Methylorubrum populi: one gene and its partner. The main gene of each other region encodes a partner of the protein of the gene in region 2 in a complex. Links are inferred from orthologs where the notes say so. Each region holds a gene or a part of one and is shown on either strand. Other genes may lie near its edges.

Region 1 (10,375 bases), 4.0 Mb from region 2 along the record:
GAACAGCACATTCGTGCCGGAAAGCCGTCGATCGGCGATCGGGTGAGCCGGGATCGACTGGCCCGCATCTTCGGACGACGAGCCCATGTCCGGCCTCTGCCGAGGGAGGATCGTCTTCGAGCCGAATCATCCGGTCGGAACCCCTTCGAGGCCGCCCCTCGACCAGTCGTCGCGGACCAGCGTCTTGGCTCATGGCCCATCCTATTCGCCCGGCTTGGCGCGAAGTCTGGTTTCGGCATCGGTCCGAATAGGTTGCAACCGCCCATCGGCCGGATTGTCGCGCGGCGGGTGTGTCCTGCTCGCTACATCTCGGGCCGGAGAAATGGTCTAGCTTGCGGGCGATCGGGTTTCTGCTGGGGATCAAAAAATGAAAAAGCTTCTCACTTCTCTCGCCGCCTTCACGGCGCTGACCGCCGCGGCCTCCGCCGCTGACCTGCCGCGCCGCGCTGCTCCGCCGCCGGTCTTCACGCCCGTCCCTGTGTTCACCTGGACCGGTTTCTACGCCGGTCTCAACGCCGGTTACGGCTTCGGCGTCGAGGACTCCCTGGCTCCGACGCAGGTCGTCACGATCGATCGTCGCGTCGTCGGCGGCCCGGTCGGCGCGATCGCCGGCTTCGCCTTCGACAACGGCGGCCGCAGCGACGGCTTCGTCGGCGGTGGTCAGATCGGCTACAACTATCAGTTCACCCCGGGTTCGGGTGTCGTGATCGGTATCGAAGCCGACGCTCAGTACGCTGACCTCGGCGGTCGCTTCGGCCGTGCAGGCGGCTGCGGCACGGGCGGCATTGCCTGCGCGGTGACGCCGGGCGGCTTCATCCAGCCGGGCGTGACCCTGATCAACCCGACCGGTCTCCAGGGCCTCGACTTCTTCGGCACCGTCCGCGGCCGTATCGGTTACGCCTTCGACCGCGTCCTGTTCTACGGCACCGGCGGCTTCGCCTACGGCAGCTTCGGTGGCGGCCGCGCCGTCGACACCGACGACTTCAAGACCGGCTACGCCGCCGGTGGTGGTGTCGAGTACGCGCTCCCGACCGACTCGTTCCTGAACTTCTTCCGCTCCTCGGCGGTGACGCTCAAGGTCGAAGGTCTGTACGTGAACTTCGACGGCAACAACAGCCGCTACGGCTTCGCCAACGCCAACGGCGTGATCGTCAACGCCACCCCGCTGACCGCGGCCGGCCCGATCTCGCCCTCGACCATCCTGAACAACACCGCCCGCCGCGACGTCGACTTCGCCGTCATCCGCGCCGGCCTGAACTACAAGTTCGGCAGCTACTAAGCCGAACCTCCGATAAGGGTCTCGAAACCAGGAAGCCCGGCCGCAAGGCCGGGCTTCTTGCGTTTCACGATCCGTCGCAAGCGCCCGGTCGATGGGCGGGGCGGCGGGCATGAAAAAGCCCGGCCTCGCGGCCGGGCTGTCTCGGGGGATGCGGCCCGGATCGGGCAGCGCGTCAGGCGCTCGCCTGGATCCAGCGGGAGAGGTCGCCCTTGGGGGCAGCGCCGACCTTCTGGCTGGCGAGCTTGCCGTCCTTGAAGATCATCAGCGTCGGGATCGAGCGGATGCCGTAGGTCGAGGCAATGCCGGGGTTTTCATCGACGTTGACCTTGGCGATCTTCACCTTGCCCTGGAGATCGACGGAGATCTCCTCCAACGCCGGGCCGATCTGCCGACAGGGGCCGCACCACTCCGCCCAAAAATCCACTACGACGGGCTCGGCGGACTGCAGAACGTCCTGCTCGAAGCTCGCATCGGTCACTTTCACGGTCGCCATCGTACGTCCTTTCGACACGCGGTCCCACGCGGGAACAGGGAAGTCCCCTGCATGGACGGCACCGGGGAGTGGGTTCGGCGCCTCACGGTGGCAGAGAATTGGCGACGCCCCATCCTCCGGTCAAGGCGTCGCGCCCCGGCCGCGGGTCTGACGCGCCGAACCCACATGGGTACGGCGCCGCTCGTCCCCGCAATCCCCGCGTCGATCCCCGGCCCATACTCGTGCAAAGCCGCCGCCTTCGGCCCTCTGCGGCGCCGCGACCCTCGCCATGGGCCGCCCGCGCCCCATTTGGCGGGCAGGATCGGCGACCCGCACAAGGATCAATCGACGTGACGCGCACACTTTCCCTTCTGCTCGCCACCGTCGCGGCCCTCGGCCTCGATGCCTCCGCCTTCGCGCAACAGCCCTCCGGGCAGGGCGGCGGCGAGGACACGCGGGCGCCGCGCGTCCAGGGCGAGTCGTTCCAGGCACCGGCCGCGCCGAGCGCCGGCACCTCCATCGCCGAGAAGGAGCCCCCGAACACCGAGTACAAGCCGCTTCTGCCCAACCAGACCCGCGCGCCGGAGCCGGCGCAGAAGACCGAAGTCGAGACCGCGGTCGTGGCGAAGGGTCTCGAAAGCCCCTGGGCAATGGAGTTCCTGCCCGACGGGCGCATGATCGTGACCGAGAAGGCCGGCAAGATCCGCCTCGTCGCCAAGGACGGCACGGTGGGCCAGCCGGTGGCGGGGGTGCCGAAGGTCGATCCGAAAGGGCAGGGCGGTCTGCTCGACGTGGCGCTGAGCCCGAGCTTCGCCTCCGACCGCACGATCTACTTCAGCTACAGCGAGCCGCGGGACAAGGGCAACGGCACCACGGTAGCCAAGGCCAAGCTGGTCGAGAGCGACGGCAAGGCCCGGCTCGACGACGTCAAGGTCATCTTCCGCCAGATGCCGACCTATGACGGCGACAAGCATTTCGGCTCGCGCCTCGTCTTCGCGCCGGACGGCAAGCTGTTCGTCACGGTGGGCGAGCGCTCCGACAAGCAGACCCGCGGGCAGGCTCAGGATCTCACCAGCGGGCTGGGCAAGGTGTTCCGCATCGACACCGACGGCAACGCGCCGAAGGACAACCCCTTCACCGGCGGCGAGAAGGCCAAGCCCGAGATCTGGTCCTACGGCCACCGCAACGTCCAGGCCGCCGCCCTCGACGGCCAGGGCCGGCTCTGGACCGTGGAGCACGGCCCCCGCGGCGGCGACGAGCTGAACCGCCCGCGCCCCGGCCTCAATTACGGCTGGCCGGTGGTGACCTACGGCATCGAGTATTCCGGCGAGAAGATCGGCGACGGCCAGACCCAGGCCGGCGGCACAGTGCAACCGGTCTATTACTGGGATCCGGTGATCGGCCCCTCGGGCATGGCGCTCTACGACAAGGATCTTTTTCCGGCCTGGAAGAACCAGTTCCTCATCGGCGGCCTCGTCAGCACCGGGCTCGTCCTGCTCAAGCTCGACGGTGACAAAGTCGTCACCGAGGAGCGGATTCCTCTGGAGCACCGCGTCCGCGACGTGCGGGTCGGTCCCGACGGCGCCGTCTATGCAGTAACCGAGGATGACGGGCAGATCGTCAAGCTGACGCCGAAGAAGAGCAGCTGAACTCAATCCGAGAGAGATCCCGGCCAGCTTTTCGAGCCAGCCGGATCTCCGCCACGCCTTCGCCGATCAGCCTCCAATTTGCGATCGACACTTCCGTGTTCAGGATCGTGTACTTGCCAGCACGACCTTAATTCTATTATAAATTTTATTTGATTACTCTCCACCTTGTATTTTAGCAGTGTTTCCGTCAAGCCAATAAAATCACAAAATCTGATTGCGACTGAGATTTTGGCGATGAGGACTCAATCAGCCGATAAGTTTCTTCCGCGTTCTGAGGATTTGAAGAAGACTCTTGCAGACCATGTGCTATTTCTAGCATCCGAGGGTAAGCTCGGAAAGAAAATTTGCTTCGCTGAGTGCGATCTGAAGAAGCAAAATTTCAATGGTTGCGATCTGCGTCTTGCCGATTTCAGATCGGCTAACCTGACGGACACTGGATTCAGAGACGCCGATCTACGCGGTGCAACGCTCGATTTTGCGCACGTCGATGGAACGGATTTCGCAGGCGCCAAGCTTTGCAGAACGTCTCTTATAGGGATCGTAGGACGAAGAGCAAATTTCTGGCGAGGAACGTTGAAAGGCGCCGAGATGTCGGGATGTCACCTGACGGAGGCGAACTTCGAGGAGGCGGATTTCGATACCGACACGATTTCCGACGATGACAATCTCAACTGGCGTCAGTCTCTCAGTCAGAAACACCCATCGGACGCGACGAACCTGTCGAAAGCCTGCCTTCTCGGCGCAAACTTTCGCGGCCCTCTCATGGAGAGCGTTTGGAATCTGGGACAAGACGGTATCGCAGGCTCGCTACAAGGCGGCGCGCGCCTTCCGACAAGTTTGCAGAAGTATGAAGCGACAAATCTCGTCAATGATGCCGCAAAGTCTTTCTGGGCCGTTATTGTTTCCACTAATGTGGTAAATGCGTACGGCATACTCGCGTTATTGGATGGAAAATTGGACTCGCAATTAAAACTTCCAGCACAATTAGGACATGTCAGCTTCTTCGCATTTTTATTCGTATTTCCCGTTCTGTCTTTCATCTTATTTACGTATCAACAATTAATCCTCAATAGATTCTGGGCAGCAATCGCAAGTCTCCCACGCGAATTCTTCGATGGCCTGTCTGTGGAGAGCCGAGCTTTCTTTATGGTCTTCGTTGGAGGAGTGTTCCCCCGATTTGAGGAATACAATTCCAGATTTGATGCCAAAGTCGACGAGCGCATTTTATCTATTTTTGTAATATATGGATCTTTTATTATTCTTCAACTCGCCTTCGTCATGTCAAAAACAATAGTACTAAGCGCGCTCGCCGCAACCCTGGAACTCGTCTTACTCACAGCAGGCGGCTTATATTGCTACTATAGTTTCCAAAGCGCAAAAATCCTACTACACGATCCGAATCCGAGGCACAGCAGATCATTGGATTGCAAGAAACAAGAAAACGACGAATCAATCCGCCTGTTAAGTCCTGAAGTGTTTTCAAAACTTTGATCGGACTGGAACGTCAAGCTGGTCTCGGATTGCCATTTGCAAGTCCCACCCGCCGCACCACCGGCCCCGAGGTCCAGACCAGCAGGGCGGTGATCGCGTGGTCCGGCCAGATCGCGGCGGCGAGTCGGGCGTAGAGGGCGACTTGCGCCGCCTCGCGCTCGGGGAGCGGGGCGCCCTCCGCGGGTGGTCGGCCGGTCTTGAAGTCGCACAGGATCACCCGGCCGTCTTCCACCACGAGGCGATCGATCCGGCCGGTGACGTCGCGCTCCACGCCGTCCACCACGATCCGCCCCGAGAGTGCCACCTCGGCCCGCGCCTGGCCCGAGAACAGCGGCGCGAGGTCCGGCGCCTCGATCAGCCGCAGTACCGAGCGCACGAGATCCCTGCGCTTGCCCTCGTCCAGGGCCGGCGCTCGGGCGCGGGTGAAGCGGTCGGCGGCCTCGGCGCGGCGGGCCGGTTCGATCCGCGGCAGGTGTTCGAGGAGGGCGTGGACCAGGGCGCCGCGGCGGCGCGCCTCGGCATCTCCCAGCCGACGCTGCGGCTGGCGCTGCCCGTCCGCGGCGCCAAGCGCGCCCGAGGGGCTCAGGGGTGGCGCGGCCTCAACCTCCGGCGCGGCGTTCGAGAACAGCCAATCCGGCACCGTCTCGGGGTCCGGCAGGGCCAGGGTCTCCGCCGCCGCGGCGAGCGAGGCGGCCGAGCCGTCGCGCCAGAGCGTGATCGGCCCGTGCTCGGTCTCGATCGCCTCGCCAGGCCCCAGCCCCCGTTCCAGGCCGATGCGGACCATCTCGCACCACGAGGCCGACGTCTCCCGGGTCGCGCCGCGATAGGGGGCGATGACGAGGTGATCGGCGGCCCGGGTCATGGCGACGTAGAGTAGGCGGTTGTGCTCCTCCCGCGCCCGCGCCTGGAGGGCGGAGCGGGCGGCGAGCGTCGCCGCACAGTCCTGGGTGCGTCCCCCGGTCCAGACCGGCGGCAGCGGGCCGTCGGCGGCGGGGTCGAGGCCGAGCAGCGGCGGGTCGTTGCGGCCGAGCGGTTCGCAGCCGTCGATGACCACGACCACCGGCGCCTCCAGGCCCTTGGCGCCGTGCACGGTCATCACCCGCACCTCGTCGCGGCCGGCCTCGAGGTCGCGCTTGACCGAGAGGCCACTTTTTCCCCGGCCGGGCCGCACCACGTAATCGGCGAGGAAGGCGTCGAGGCAGGGCGCGTCGCCCCCGGTCTCGGCCTCCGCGGCCTTGGCGAGAAACACGTCGATGGCATCGCCTGCCTCGCCACCGAGCCGCGCCACCAGCCGGCTGCGCCCGCCATGGGCGCCGAGCAGGGCGGCGTAGAAGCCGAACGGACCGTTCTCCGCCGCGAGCCGGATCCAGAGCCGCAGCGCCGCGAGGCCGCGGATCGCCGCGGTATCGCCGACCTCCGCATGGCGGGTCAGCGCGTCCTCCAGCGTCTCGGAGAAGGGGCGACGGGCAGCGATGCGGGTGAGATCGTCGTCGGTGAGCCCGACCAGCGGCGTCTTGAGGGCGGTGGCCAGCGTCAGGTCGTCGGCAGGGAGCAGGCCGGCGCGGCCGACCGCGACGAGGTCGAGCACGGCGATATGGCCGGCAACCTCCAGCCGGTCCTGGCCCGCCACCGGCACGCCGAGACCTTTGAGCGCGCGGATCACCTCCTCGAAGGCCGCCGAGCGCTTTCGCACGAGGATCAGCACGTCCCCCGGCCGCCAGATCCGGCCGCAGGCGTCGCCCCGGGTCGTCCAGGCCTTCACCGCGCGGGCGATGCGGCGGGCGGTGACGATGGCCGGGGCGTTGGGCTCGGGCGCATCGACGGGCGCGGCCCAGGCATCGGGTTCCTCGGCCTCGGCGGGTTCCTCGATCCCCCACAGCTCGACCGCGCCGGGGACGCCTGCCCGGGCGGAGGCGTGGACGGTGCCCGACGCCCCCGCATCGAAGGACAGGCCGGCGAAGTGCTCCGGCACGCGGAACACCGCATCGACCGCGGCGAGGACGTGGCTCGCGGTGCGGAAGGACAGCCTCAGGCTGACATCGGCGAAGTCGAGTTCCGCGCCCTTCGCCGCCCGCTCCCAGGCGCGGCGGGTCAGCTCGAATTCCCGCGGGTCGGCGCCCTGGAAGCTGTAGATCGACTGCTTGGGGTCGCCCACGGCGAAGCGGGTGCGGGTGAGGCCGCGGGCGCCTTCGCCCGCCGCGAACTCGGCGGTGAGGGTGCGCAGGATCTCCCATTGCTGCGGGTTGGTGTCCTGCGCCTCGTCGACGAGGACGTGGTCGACGCCGCGGTCGAGCTTGTACAGGACCCAGGAGGCGCCGACCCGCGAGAGCAGGTCGAGGGTCTTGTGGATCAGGTCGTCGAAATCGAGGGCGCCGAGCCGGGTCTTCTGCGCCTCGACCCGGCGGTGGATCTCGGCGGCCAGCCGAAACAGCCCCTGCGTCCGGGCAAGCGCGCGCGCGGCGCGAAGGGCATCGAACAGCGGGATCAGCCGGGCCTGCTCGTCGAGGAGCGCCTGCTTCACCTCCTCCGGCACCGCCTTGGTGCCGAACGACTTCGCCGCGCGCGGCTCGTCCTTGTCGGTGAAGAAGACCGAGCGGTAGGGGCCGAGCGCCTTCGGCGTATCCCTGGCGGCGTCCGCCTCGACGAGCGCGTCGGCGAGCTTCTCGTCGGTCGCCTTGCCGGTGCGCAGCCGGCCCGCGACCGCGCGCCAGTCGCCCAGCGTGCTGCCTTCCAGAATCTCCCTCTCGATGGTCTCGACGCTGGCGCCGTCGGGAAGCGCGAGGGCGCGGGGCAGGCGGGCGAGGGCCGGCTCCAGGGCGCGGTGGTCGGAGAACAGGGCGCGGGTGCGCATGGCGGCGCGGATCGCCTCGCGCAGGGTGTCGCCGGAGGCTTCCGCGCCGACGACGGCGAGCGCCTCGGAGAGCGCCTGATCGCCGCCGAGGATCGCGTCGGCCAGCACGTTGTCGGTCTCGATCTCGAAGGCCGCGCGCGACTGATTGTCGTCGAGCACGACGAAGCGGGCCGGCACGTTGGCCTCGAACGGAAACATGTGCAGCAGCCGCTCGCAGAGCGCGTGCAGGGTCTCGATCTTGAGCCCCCCCGGCGTCTCGACGGCGCGGGCGAACAGGCGGCGGGCGAGCCGCAGGTTGTCGCGGGCGGGCCGCTCGCCGGTGAGTTCGATCAGCTCGGCGGTCAGCGCCGCGTCGTCCAGCGTCACCCAGCGGCCGAGGCGCTGGAACACGCGGATCGACATGTTGGCGGCCGCCGCCTTGGTAAAGGTGAGGCAGAGGATGCGGCCGGGCGGCGCCCCATCGAGGAGCAGACGCAGCACCCGGTCGGTGAGCACCTTGGTCTTGCCCGCCCCGGCATTGGCCGAGACCCAGGCCGAGAGGCGCGGGTCGGCCGCCCGGCGCTGGGCCGCCTTGGTGAGGTCATCGACGGTGAAGCCGGTCAGCGGGGCGTTCACGCGGCCTCTCCTTCGCCCGCCAGCGACCATTCGAGCACGCGGGCGAGATGATCGTACTCGTTGTAGGCGCGCACGTATTGCGGATAGGGGCGCGAGGGATAGGCGGCCTCGCCGGTCATGTAGCGGGCGATGAGTCCGCGCAGGCGCTCCAGATGCTCCTCGACGATGGCCGCCACCGCCCGCGCGTCGCCCGGCGGCGCCTTGACCGGGATCGGCCGGAACGGCTCGCGCCCGCCCGAGGCGTGGACGTAGAGGAGATCCGGGGGCGAGGCCGCCTTCAACCCCTCGAAGGCGCCGTGCATCAGCATCGCCGCCTCCAGGGTGAGCTGGGGCGAGAAGCCGGCGAAGACCGTGCGGTTGCTCGGCGGAGTGCCGGTCTTGAAGTCGACGATGCAGTAGCCGCCGTCGGCGCGGGCCTCGATGCGGTCGGCGCGGGCCGAGAGGGTGAAGGTCTTTTCGCCGAGCGGGATCGTCAGCTTGCCGGAGCGCTCGGCGTGGATCGCGCGCAGGCCCTGGCGCTGGCTCGCCTCCCATTCGAGGAAGGCCACCGCCATCCGCTCGTAGCGGGGGAACCACTCGGCGTAGAGTTCCGGATACTGGTCCTGGAGCGGGCCGAAGGCGTCGAGGGCGATGGCGTAGAGCAGGGTTTCCGCGTCCGCCGGCAGCGGGCCGGGATGGGCTGCGGAAAAATCGCCGAGGATCTTGTGGATCAGGCTGCCGCGCTCGGCCGCGCCCGGCACCACCGCCATCGGCTCCAGCGCCTCCAATCCCAGAATGTGCCGGGCGAAGATCGAGTAGGGGTCGCGCACCAGCGTCTCGATCTCGGTGACGCTGAGGCGGGACGGAAACAGGTCGGGATCGGGCCGCGGCGCCGGCCGGGTCAGGCGCGGCGGCGGCGCCTCCCGGCCGCGGTCGAGGATCGCGGCGAGCCCGCGCAGGCGCTGGCCGCGGGCGATGGCATCGGCCCAGACCGCGTCGCCGCCGAAGGCGCGCAGGCGCTGGAGGAAGCGCGAGGGCACGGTCGGCGAGCCCTCGCGCTTGGCCGCGCGGGTCACCACCGCGTCGTGGGTGCCGAGCCCCTGCACGAAGTCGTGGGCGGCCTGGCCGATCCGGCGCTCCGGCGGGCTCAGGCCGACCTGTCCGCGCATCGGCCGGTTGAGGAAGGCGTCGGTCGTCTGGCGCACCGGCCAGACCGCCTCGTCGAGCCCGCCGAGCACGATGCGGTCGACGGAGAGCAGGCGCGCTTCGAGCGGCCCGAGGATGCGCAGGCGCGGATGCGCGCTCCGCTGGGCGCAGGCCACCGTGCGGTCGCGGGCGAGCGCGGTGAAGAAGGCGGCGTAATCGGAGAAGCGGCCCGGCAGCGCCTCCTGCTCGGCCGATTCGAGATCGTCGAACAGCCCGTCGAGGGTGTCGAGGGAGGGGTCGTCGACGGCCTCGGCCTCATCCTCCGCCCCGCCCATCATCCGCTCGCAGGCCTCGCGGTGGAGGGCGGCGAGCGCCACGAGATTGCCGATGGCCGGCTGGAGGTCGGTGCGGAAGCGGTCCAGCGCGATCTCCAGCCGGTCGAGGATGTTCTCGGCGAGATCCCAGTCGATCGCCTTCAGGCGCCGCTTCGCCCGCGGCACCCGCTCGGTGGCGTTGCGCTGGAGCGCCACGGCGGCGCGCATGCCGTCGAAGCTGTTCTTCGGAATCGGCGCCGGGCCGCGCAGGCCGCCGATCTCCAGGGCGGCGGCGGCGCGCACCACCTCGCTGCGGCTCAGCCCCAGCCGGACGAAGGGGTGGGCGAGCAGCGCGATGACGCGGGCCGGCGCCACCTCGGCGGCGAGTTCGGCCACGAGGCGGGCGAAGCGGCCCGCCTGCGAACGGGCGAGACTCAGGCCCGCCGAATCCTCCGCCGCGATGCCCCAGCGGGCGAGCTCGGCGGAGACGCGGAGCGCCAGCCCCCGATCGGGGGTGACGAGGGCGGCGGTGGCGCCGGGGGTTTCCAGGGTCTCGCGCAGCGCCAGCGCGGCGACCAG
Region 2 (10,311 bases):
CGAGCAGCGCCAGCAAGCCCCGCAGCCGGCTGACCCGGAAGCCGAGATAGACCACCACGAGGCCGGGATAGGCCGAGAGGTCGACCGAGTCCCGCCGGGGCCGGCGGCTCGCGCCCGCTTGCTCGTCCGTCATCGGCATGGCATCCACTCCATGTTTACGGTGTAATCATAGGTCTCTTGCTTACAGTGTCAACATTCGAGCGCGAGCCGAATCCCGCCAAGGGCGGTTATCACCATGGCGAACTGCGCGAGGCGCTGGTCGCGGCCGGCCTGTCGATCTTGGAGGAGGGCGGCGATGCGTCCGCCCTCGGATTGCGCGAGGCGGCGCGGCGGGCCGGCGTCTCGGCCATGGCGCCCTACCGGCACTTCCCCGACAAGGACGCCCTGCTCGCGGCGGTGGCGACGATCGGGTTCGAGCGGCTGCGTGCGGCGCTGGAGGCGGCCGACAGGGCAGGGGAGGGCGAGGAAACGAAACGGGATGCGCTGTACGCTCAAGGGCAGGCCTACGTCGCCTTCGCCTGCGCCCAGCCCGGCCTATTCCGCCTGATGTTCTCGGCCCGCTCGGGCGGAGCGCGGCCTCAAGCCCTGTGCGAAGCCTCCGCCGCGGCCTACGCGGTGCTGTCCGACCGGGTCGCGACGCTGGTGCCGGCGGCCGCGGCGGCGGAGGAAGCCCTGCGATCCTGGGCGCTGGTCCACGGCATCGCCTCGCTCGCCATCGACGGCATGGTCGGCGAGGCGGTGCGCACCGACCCCCAGGCCGCCGCCGCGCTCGCCCACCGGCTGCTGAGACTCGAACCGATCTCGGGATGAGGACGAATCCGGGATTCAGACGGGATCGCCCGGTCGTCGCCAGGGCTCTGTCCTGAACCCGCGAAGGGACGCGTCCTTTCGAAGCCTCGACTATGGGTGGGTGCTGCCAATCCCGAGGGCGGCCAGGGCTTCGGTGCCGCGAAAGCCCCGGTCGCGCGGGCCCCACTCGGCCCGCTCGGTGATCGCGGCGGCGAGCTGGCGCTTGTAGATGTGGCGCGGCACCTCCTCGACGCCGAACTGGCTCAGGTGCTCCGTCAGGAACTGCGTATCGGCGAGCCGGTAGCCGCCCGCGCGGAGCCGGGCCACGAGGTGGACCAGGGCGACCTTCGAGGCGTCGCGCACCTCGTGGAACATGCTCTCGCCGAAGAAGGCGGCTCCGAGGGACACGCCGTAGAGCCCGCCCGCGAGCCGCCCCTCGTGGTAGACCTCGATCGTGTGGCAATGGCCGAGATCGAACAGGGCACCGTAGAGATCGCGGATGCGGGCGTTGATCCAGGTGCGGGTGGTGTCCCGGCGCGGGGCGGCGCAGCCGTCGATCACCGCGTCGAAATCCCGGTCGCTCACGACCTCGAACAGGTCGGAGCGCACGGTGCGGGCGAGCCGGCGGGGAACGTGGAAGCGGTCGAGGGGCAGCACGCCGCGGGCCCGGGGCTCGACCCAGTAGATCGTCGGATCATCCGCATCCTCGGCCATCGGGAAGATCCCGGCGGCATAGGCCTTGAGCAGGATGTCGGGCGTGATGTCCACGGGATGCCTGTCGTGCATCGGAGCGTTGTCGCGCGCTCCCGGCCCGAGCGCCAGCCGGCACTCGGGCGCAGGCGTGACGAGGAGGCGGGCGTGACAGGGCGTTGAGCCCTGTCCTCTCAGCGCCGCAGCTCGACGCCGGCGGCCTCCTCGCGGGCGAGGAAGCTCTCGAGCCAGTGGATGTCGTACTGACCGTTCTGGACGTCGGCGTTGCGCACCAGCGTGCGGAACAGCGGCAGCGTCGTGTCGATGCCGTCGACCACGAACTCGTCGAGCGCCCGGCGCAGGCGCATCAGGCACTCGTTGCGGGTGCGCCCGTGCACGATCAGCTTGCCGATCAGCGAGTCGTAGTGCGGCGGGATCCGGTAGCCCTGGAAGGCGGCCGAATCGACCCGCACGCCGAGACCGCCCGGCGGATGGAAATAGGTGATCAGCCCCGGCGAGGGGCGGAAGGTCGACGGGTGCTCGGCATTGATCCGGCACTCGATGGCATGGCCCTCGACCCTGATGTCTTCTTGCCCCACCGACAGGCCGCCGCCGGCCGCGACCCGGATCTGCTCGTTCACGAGGTCGATCCCGGTGATCATCTCGGTGACGGGATGCTCCACCTGGATGCGGGTGTTCATCTCGATGAAGTAGAACCGCCCGTCCTCGTAGAGGAACTCGATGGTGCCGGCGCCGAGATAGCTCAGTTCACGCATCGCGTTGGCGCAGATGCCACCGATCTCGGCCCGCATTTCGGCGTTGAGCGCGGGCGAGCCGCCCTCTTCCCAGACCTTCTGGTGACGGCGCTGGAGCGAGCAGTCGCGCTCGGCCAGATGCACGGCGCCGCCGCGCCCGTCGCCGAGGATCTGCACCTCGATGTGGCGCGGCTTGGTCAGGTACTTCTCGAGGTAGACCGCGTCGTCGCCGAAGGCGGCCTTGGCCTCGGTGCGGGCCATGTCGAGGGCCTGCTCCAGCTCGGCTTCCGAGCGGGCGACCTTCATGCCGCGCCCGCCGCCGCCGGAGGCCGCCTTCACCAGAACCGGATAGCCGATCTCGGCGGCGACCCGCTTGGCCTCGTCGGGGTCGGAGACGCCGCCCTCCGAGCCCGGCACGCAGGGGATGCCGAGGCGCTTGGCGGTGCGCTTGGCCTCGATCTTGTCGCCCATCACCCGGATATGCTCGGCCTTGGGGCCGATGAAGCCGATATTGTGATGCGCCAGAACCTCGGCGAAGCGGGCGTTCTCCGACAGGAAGCCGTAACCCGGATGGACGGCATCCGACCCGGTGATCTCGCAGGCGGCGATGATCGAGGGAATGTTCAGGTAGCTGTCGCGGGCGGCCGGCGGGCCGATGCAGACGCTCTCGTCGGCGAGCCGCACATGCATGGCGTCGGCATCGGCGGTCGAGTGGACCGCGACGGTGGCGATACCGAGCTCCTTGGCCGCCCGCAGGATGCGAAGCGCGATCTCGCCGCGGTTGGCGATCAGGATCTTGTCGAACATCGCGGGGAGGCTACTCGAGAACGAGGAGGGCTTCGCCGTACTCGACCGGCATCCCGTCCTCGACGAAGATCGCGGTCACCGTACCGGCGCGGGGCGCGACGATTTCATTGAAGGTCTTCATCGCCTCGACCAGCAGCAGCTTGTCGCCGGCCTGGACCTTGGTGCCGATCTCGATGAACGGCTTCGCGTCGGGGGACGGCCGCAGATAGGCGGTGCCGACCATGGGGGAGGGGACCGCGCCGGGATGGCCGGCGCCGGATTTGGCGGGCGCGGGCGCCATGGCGGCGGGGGGGACGGCGACGGGCGCTGCCGCCGCTACCGCGGCCGGGGCGGCGGGCGCGACCTGAACCGAGACCGCCTCGATCCTGCGGGCGACGCGGATGCGCAAGTCACCCTTCTCGACCTCGATCTCGCTCAGATCGGTCTCGGCGACCATCCGGGCGAGCTCGCGCACCAGTTCGGGATCGAAGGGTTCGTTCTTGGCCATCGGCTCTTGGTTCACGTCAGGAGGCGGACGGGAGCTGTCCGCGCAGGAGATGGGCGAGGGCATCGAGCCCGACAATGTAGCTGTGGGGACCGAAACCCGAAATCACACCGGCGCAGACCGGGGCGATCCGCGATACGTGCCGGAATTCCTCGCGGGCATGGACGTTCGAGAGGTGGATTTCCACCGCCGTCACCCCCGCGCCCTTGATCGCATCGCGCAGTGCGATCGATGTGTGCGTGTAGGCGGCGGCGTTGATGAGCACCCCGGCTCCGGCGGCCCCCGCCTCCTGCACGAACGTCACCAGTTCGCCCTCGTGATTCGTCTGACGGAAGGTCAGGGCGATATCGAGGCGGGCTGCGCGTTCCCGCAGGCTCTGCTCGATATCGGCGAGGGTCGCCGCGCCGTAGATGCCGGGCTCGCGCGTGCCGAGGAGGTTGAGGTTCGGCCCGTTGAGGCAGTGGATCGCGATCATGCCGTCCGGCTTCGTCGGCCGGAGGCTTCGCGAACCGCCCGGCGGGATGGGCGGTCTTAGACGAGGGAGTCGGGGCGCGACAAGGGCGCTTGTCGGCCGGCGGCCCGGCCACGCTTCAATAAGTCCAGCGCTGCGCCTTGTTGACGAGGAAATCGCGGAACGCCTGGACGCGGGCGACCGAGCGCATCTCCTCGGCATAGACGAGATAGCTCTCCATCGTCGGCATCTCGCTCTCGCGCAGCACCTGGACCAGGCTCTCGTTCCCGTCGACGGCGTAGTCCGGCAGGATGCCGACGCCTATGCCCGCCTCCATCGCCTTGTGGAGCGCGGCGATGTTGTTGACGGTGAAGTGGACCGGGCGGCGGTCGTCGCCCTCGCGGCCGATGCTGGCGAGATAGTGGGTGGCGAGCAGGTAGGACGGCTCGTTGCCGCCGAAGGAGACGAGGCGGTGCTCGTCGAGGTCGGCGATGGTCTTGGGCTCGCCGAAGCGCTTGACGTAATCGGGGCTCGCGAAGGCGTGGTAATGCACCGTGAACAGCCGGCGCTGGATCAGATCCGGCTGGGCCGGCCGGCGCATGCGAATGGCGATGTCGGCCTCGCGCATGGCGAGGTCCAGTTCCTCGTTGGTGAGCACCAGCTCGATGCGCACATCCGGGTAGAGGTCGAGGAACTCGGAGACGCGCTGCGACAGCCACGAGGTGCCCAGCCCCACCGTCGTCGTCACCCGCAGGTCGCCCGAGGGGCGCTCGCTGGTCTCGACAAGACGGGCGCGGGTGTTCTCCAGCCGGAGCTTCATGTCGCGGGCGGCGCGGAACAGCAGGTCGCCCTGCTCGGTCAGGATCAGGCCGCGGGCATGCCGGTGGAACAGCGGCGCCTTCAGCTCGCGCTCGAGGGCGCTGATCTGCCGGCTCACCGCCGACTGGCTGAGCCCGATGTCGTCGCCCGCCCGCGTGAAGCTGCCGGCTTCCGCGACGTTGAGGAAAATCCGGATCTTGTCCCAATCCAAGGCCGTCACTCCCGCCCGTCGAGGTCGGCCCGTCGCGGTCAACCCATCACGGGGGACCACAACCTTCGGGCGTTGCACGACGCCAGTCTGTTGCCCCGCCGTGCCCGACGAAAGGCGTCCTCGCGTAACCTGCTGGCTCCCGCAGCATTCAGGTTATGACGGCAACCTTGCGATTTGGTTGCGTCATTTTCGCCATCAACAGGGAAATGCGTATCAAACAACGTCTTCAATGCTTCGACAGCATCTGTTCCCCGTCGGTCACCGTGTCCGACATGATGGCGAAAAGGGCGTTGTTTTGGACAGTACTTGAAATGCCCGCGAAACACTCGGGGCCTGCGGCCCCGCGAGGGCGGACGGGTCCGTGCCCGCGGGGCGCCGGGTCGGCGGCTTACTCGGCGGCGGCTTTGGCCGGGCTCTCGCCGACATCGAGATTGGCCAGGAACTTCTCCGCCTCCAGCGCCGCCATGCAGCCCATTCCGGCCGCCGTGATCGCCTGACGGTAGACGTCGTCGGTGACGTCGCCCGCTGCGAACACGCCCGGGATCTCGGTCGCGGTCGTGCCCGGCGTCACGGTGATGTAGCCGCCGTGCCGCATCGGCAACTGGCCCTCGAAGATCGCGGTGGCGGGCTGGTGGCCGATGGCGACGAACAGGCCGTCGGTGGGCTGCTCGACGATCTCGCCGGAGCGCAGGTCCTTCAGGCGCAGATGCGTCACCGAGGGCGGCGTGTCGGAGCCGCAGATCTCTTCCACCGCGTGGTGCCACTTCACCGAGACGTTGGCGTGCTTGAACAGGCGCTCCTGCAGGATGCGCTCGGCCCGGAACTCGCCGCGGCGGTGGATCACGGTGACGGATTTGGCGAGGTTGGCGAGGTACAGGGCTTCCTCGACCGCGGTGTTGCCGCCGCCGACCACGGTCACATCCTTGCCGCGGAAGAAGAAGCCGTCGCAGGTGGCGCAGGCCGAGACGCCGAAGCCCTGGAACTTCGCCTCCGAGGGCAGGCCGAGCCACTTCGCCTGGGCGCCCGTGGCGATGATCAGGGCGTCGCAGGTGTAGGTCTCGCCGGAATCGGCCTCGAGCCGGAACGGACGCACCTTGAGATCGACCTTCGTGATGTACTCCGAGACGATCTTCGTGCCGACATGCTCGGCCTGGAGACGCATCTGCTCCATCAGCCAGGGCCCCTGGATCGCTTCGGCAAAGCCCGGATAGTTCTCGACGTCGGTGGTGATCATCAGCTGGCCGCCGGGCTGGAAGCCCGAGATCAGCAGGGGCTCGACCATGGCGCGGGCGGCGTAGATCGCGGCGGTGTACCCGGCCGGCCCCGAGCCGATGATCACGAGCCTCGCATGGGTGTGCGCCATCTGTGCCGTCTCCTGTCAGGGACGGGCGGTCTCCGAAGGGCCGGCCGTCCACTCGTCCTGTGTTCCGTCGCGTCCGATCCTGCACGACGCGGGCAAATATTTCCTTCCGAGGATCGGGACGCGTGAGAACGTCCCGTCTCGTCCGGCCGCCGCCTCAGAGCGATCCGCGCGGAGGCGCGATCAAGGCCGACGCGGTCCGATCCTTGTCCGATCCCCCCGCCGCGAAGCGCCGGCGATGCTGCACGTAAGCCTCGGCCAGGGCCGCGGCGATCTCCGGCGTCGCGTCGATCGGGGCGTAGCGCAGAGCCTCCAGGCGCCCGATGAAGGGCTTCAGCGCGCCGGCCATGGCAAGGCCCGCGAACATCCGCCTGTGCCGGATATAGGTGCGCGGCAGGTCGAACAGCAGGAGCGGCACGCCGGTGCTGGCGGCCTCGCCGACCATGTTGGCGGAATCCGAGGTGACGACGATGTGGTCGGCGATCGCCAGCATGCCGACGTAAGGGTTCTCGCCGCTGCCGTCCCAGAAGAAGCCGCCCTTGTCCTTCACGAGGTTTTCCAGGGCCGCGCGCAGGTCCGGCGGCGTGCGCCGGGACACCGTCAGCATCAGCGAGCAGCCGCCCTCGGCGAGCTTAGTGAGATCGCGCACGAGCCGCTGCATGTCGGCTTTGCGGTAGCGCAGATGCCGGCTGTCCCCGCCGATCAGCACGGCGATGCGCGGCCAGGGCAGCCGAGCGAGCCGTGGATCGGGGGTCGTGCGGGCGGCATCGAGCCGGGCGCGGGAGACAGGGTGCGGCGCGGTGAGTGTGGTGAAGACGTTGGGCCCGCGCAGGTCGTCGTAATCGGGAACCCAGATGAAATCCGCCGTGTCGTGGCCGGTGCGCGGATCCTTGAGGAAGGCGGTGAAGGTCCTGCCGCCCGAGGCGCCGCGCACGGCGCGCAGATAGGGCACGGCGCGCCGTCCCGACGCGATCAGAACATCGGGGAGCGGGCCCTGCAACAGGCCGCCGGCCCGGCCCGGCGCGTCCCGCGGATCGATCGGTCCCCAGGGGGCCATCCAGGTCAGGGGCCGTCCGTCCGGAATCCGCCGTGTCTCGTAGGTAAGGCCCAGCGCCTCGGCGATGCCGATGCACTGGTTCTCGTCGCCGGCCTTGCCATCCGTGAGAATCCAGGTGCGGGCCCGCGCGAGTTCCGGCGGTACGCTGCCGTCGGCCTTCACCGGCCCTTGTTCGTTCACGCGACGCACACCTTCGATCTCACGGGCCCCGGATTACTGAGCCGGGAGCTGCCGCCGCAGCCATTGCGCGTAGTGCTCGGCAAGGGCCGCGACCCGCCGCCGCTCGGAAGCCGGATCGTACCACGCGCCGCCGGAACTGGCGGGCAGGGCCGACAGCTGCGGGTGGCGCGCGAGGATCTCTCCCCCACGCCCGACCAGCAGGGCTTCGCCGTCGAGGTGGTCGGTCGTGCCGCCGCCACCGAGGCTTCCGCCGCGGCCGAAACCCTCGCCGCCGACATAGGGGTTGAGCGAGAGGCCGCTCACGCGCACCACCAGGGTCGGTCCGCCGCGCACCATGCGGTCGGCGAAGCTGCGCCGCAGCGCCTCGGTCAGATCCACCCGCAGCGCTTCCGTCTGCGGGCCTCGCGCATAGGCCTGCAACGGCCGCACATCGACGGCGATGCTGCCGAACCGGTCGAACGCCTGCGCCGGGGCGGGAGCGATCCCGGCGAGGAGTCCGATTAGGGCCGCGAGGCCGGCGGCGCGCAAAGGGTCAGGCTCCCCACTCGACGGCGACGACCTCGTAGGACTTGCCGCCGCCGGGCGTGGTGACCTCCACCGTGTCGCCGACCGCCTTGCCGATCAGGGCGCGGGCGATGGGCGAGGAGATCGAGACGCGGCCCTCGCGCACATCCGCCTCCGGCTCGCCGACGAGCTGGTAGGTCTTCTCCTCCTCGGTGTCCTCGTCCACGAGCTTCACCCGGGCGCCGAACTTGATCTTGGAGCCCGATAGCTTCGAGGTGTCGATGATCTCGGCCCGCGCGATCATGCTCTCGAGTTCGAGCACACGGCCCTCGTTGTGGGACTGGGCCTCCTTGGCGGCGTGGTACTCGGCGTTCTCGGACAGGTCGCCCAGCGCACGCGCCTCAGAGATCGCCTGGATGATCCGGGGACGTTCCACCTGCTGGCGCTGCTTCAGCTCCTCCTCGAGGGCTGCGTAGCCGCGGGCCGTGATGGGAAGCTTGTCGATGCTCATGGTCTCGCGCCACAATGAAGAGGCCCGGCCGGAGCGAAACACTCCTTCCGGGCCGGGATAACGGCTCTCGATTGTGTGGCCCCGGGCCGCCCGCCTCCGCTCGGCGGGCCGCCCGGCACACGAACGTCTATTTAGGCCGCGAAGTATTCCTGCAAGGCACGCACCTGGAGATCGCCTTCGAGATAGGCCTTGATCCCCTCGGCCGCCGCCATCGCGCCGGCGAGAGTGGTGTAGTACGGCACTTTATGCAAGAGGGCCGCCCGCCGGAGCGAGCGCGAGTCGGAGAGCGCGCCGGCCCCCTCCGTCGTGTTGATGACGAGGGCGATGTCGCCGTTCTTGATCGAATCGACGATGTGGGGACGGCCCTCCAGCACCTTGTTGATGCGCTCGGTCGGGATGCCCTCGTCCGCCAGGTAGCGCTGCGTGCCGCCGGTCGCGAGGATGGTGAAGCCGAGGTCCGAGAGCAGCCGGATCGTCGGCAGCACCCGGGGCTTGTCGTCGTCGCGCACGGAGACGAACACCGTGCCGGTGCGCGGCACCGCCGTGCCGGAGCCGAGCTGGCTCTTGGCGAAAGCCACGCCGAAGCCGGCATCGAGGCCGATCACCTCGCCGGTCGAGCGCATCTCGGGCCCGAGCAGCACGTCGACGCCGGGGAAGCGGGCGAAGGGGAATACCGCCTCCTTCACCGCGATGTGGTCGAGCTGCTTCGGCTTGAGGCCGAAGCCGTCGAGGCGCTCGCCGGCCATGATCCGCGCGGCGATCTTGGCGATCGGCTCGCCGATCACCTTGGCGACGAAGGGCACCGTGCGGGACGCCCGCGGGTTCACCTCCAGCACGTAGATCGCGCCGTCCTTGATCGCGTACTGCACGTTCATCAGGCCGCCGACCTTGAGGGCCAGCGCCATCGCCTTGGTCTGGCGCTCCAGCTCGGCGAGGAGCTCCGGCGACAGGGTGCGCGGGGGCAGCGAGCAGGCGGAATCGCCCGAATGGATGCCCGCCTCCTCGATGTGCTCCATGATGCCGGCGATGAACACGCTCTGCCCGTCGCAGACCGCGTCGACGTCGACCTCGGTGGCGTCCGAGAGGTAGCGGTCGAACAGGAGCGGGTTCTTGCCCAGCACCGTGTTGATCTGCCCCGTCTTGTCGTTGGGATAGCGCGCCTTGATGTCGGAGGGGATCAGGCTCGGCAGGGTGCCGAGCAGGTACTCGGCGAACTGCGCCTCGTCGCGGATGATCGCCATGGCGCGCCCGCCCAGCACGTAGCTCGGCCGCACGACGAAGGGCAGGCCGAGTTCGGCCGCCACCAGCCGGCTCTGCTCCACCGAGTAGGCGATGCCGTTCTTGGGCTGCTTGAGCCCGAGCTTGTCGAGGAGCCGCTTGAACTGGTCGCGGTCCTCGGCGAGGTCGATCGCGTCCGGCGAAGTGCCGAGGATCGGCACGCCCGCCCCTTCGAGCGCCCGGGCGAGCTTGAGCGGGGTCTGGCCGCCGAACTGCACGATCACGCCGTGGAGCTGGCCCGCCTGCCGCTCGGTCTCGACGATCTCCAGCACATCCTCCGCCGTCAGCGGCTCGAAATAGAGCCGGTCGGAGGTGTCGTAGTCGGTCGAGACCGTCTCCGGATTGCAGTTGACCATGATGGTCTCGTAGCCGGCCTCGGTCAGCGCGAAGCAGGCGTGGCAGCAGCAATAGTCGA

Evidence for each region.
Region 1: the proteins of trxB (region 2) and trxA are in contact, whole or in part, in a crystal structure (PDB 1F6M), measured with the Escherichia coli proteins. The link is inferred for Methylorubrum populi from one-to-one orthologs.

Annotation. Positions count from the first base shown.
Region 1 is NZ_AP014809.1:5,173,890-5,184,264, reverse strand. Bases 113-3,039 are described here. They hold trxA (thioredoxin), read right to left. Parts: upstream 1,773-3,039; coding sequence 1,452-1,772; downstream 113-1,451. Other genes in these bases: MPPM_RS24160 (PQQ-dependent sugar dehydrogenase), read left to right, coding at 2,102-3,039; MPPM_RS24175 (outer membrane protein), read left to right, coding at 368-1,279. Also shown: more of MPPM_RS24160, read left to right, coding at 3,040-3,400; MPPM_RS24155 (pentapeptide repeat-containing protein), read left to right, coding at 3,635-4,891; double-strand break repair helicase AddA, read right to left, coding at 4,905-8,357; double-strand break repair protein AddB, read right to left, coding at 8,354-10,375. UniProt on the Escherichia coli protein: Participates in various redox reactions through the reversible oxidation of its active center dithiol to a disulfide and catalyzes dithiol-disulfide exchange reactions.
Region 2 is NZ_AP014809.1:1,190,149-1,200,459, reverse strand. What follows is about bases 4,383-7,245. They hold trxB (thioredoxin-disulfide reductase), read right to left. Parts: upstream 6,370-7,245; coding sequence 5,395-6,369; downstream 4,383-5,394. Other genes in these bases: MPPM_RS05565 (mitochondrial fission ELM1 family protein), read right to left, coding at 6,524-7,245; MPPM_RS05575 (LysR family transcriptional regulator), read right to left, coding at 4,383-5,006. Outside these bases: MPPM_RS05605 (monooxygenase family protein), read right to left, coding at 1-139; MPPM_RS05600 (TetR/AcrR family transcriptional regulator), read left to right, coding at 187-810; aat (leucyl/phenylalanyl-tRNA--protein transferase), read right to left, coding at 901-1,575; accC (acetyl-CoA carboxylase biotin carboxylase subunit), read right to left, coding at 1,674-3,041; accB (acetyl-CoA carboxylase biotin carboxyl carrier protein), read right to left, coding at 3,052-3,528; aroQ (type II 3-dehydroquinate dehydratase), read right to left, coding at 3,545-4,000; more of MPPM_RS05575, read right to left, coding at 4,116-4,382; more of MPPM_RS05565, read right to left, coding at 7,246-7,603; MPPM_RS05560 (hypothetical protein), read right to left, coding at 7,637-8,131; transcription elongation factor GreA, read right to left, coding at 8,136-8,612; carB (carbamoyl-phosphate synthase large subunit), read right to left, coding at 8,750-10,311.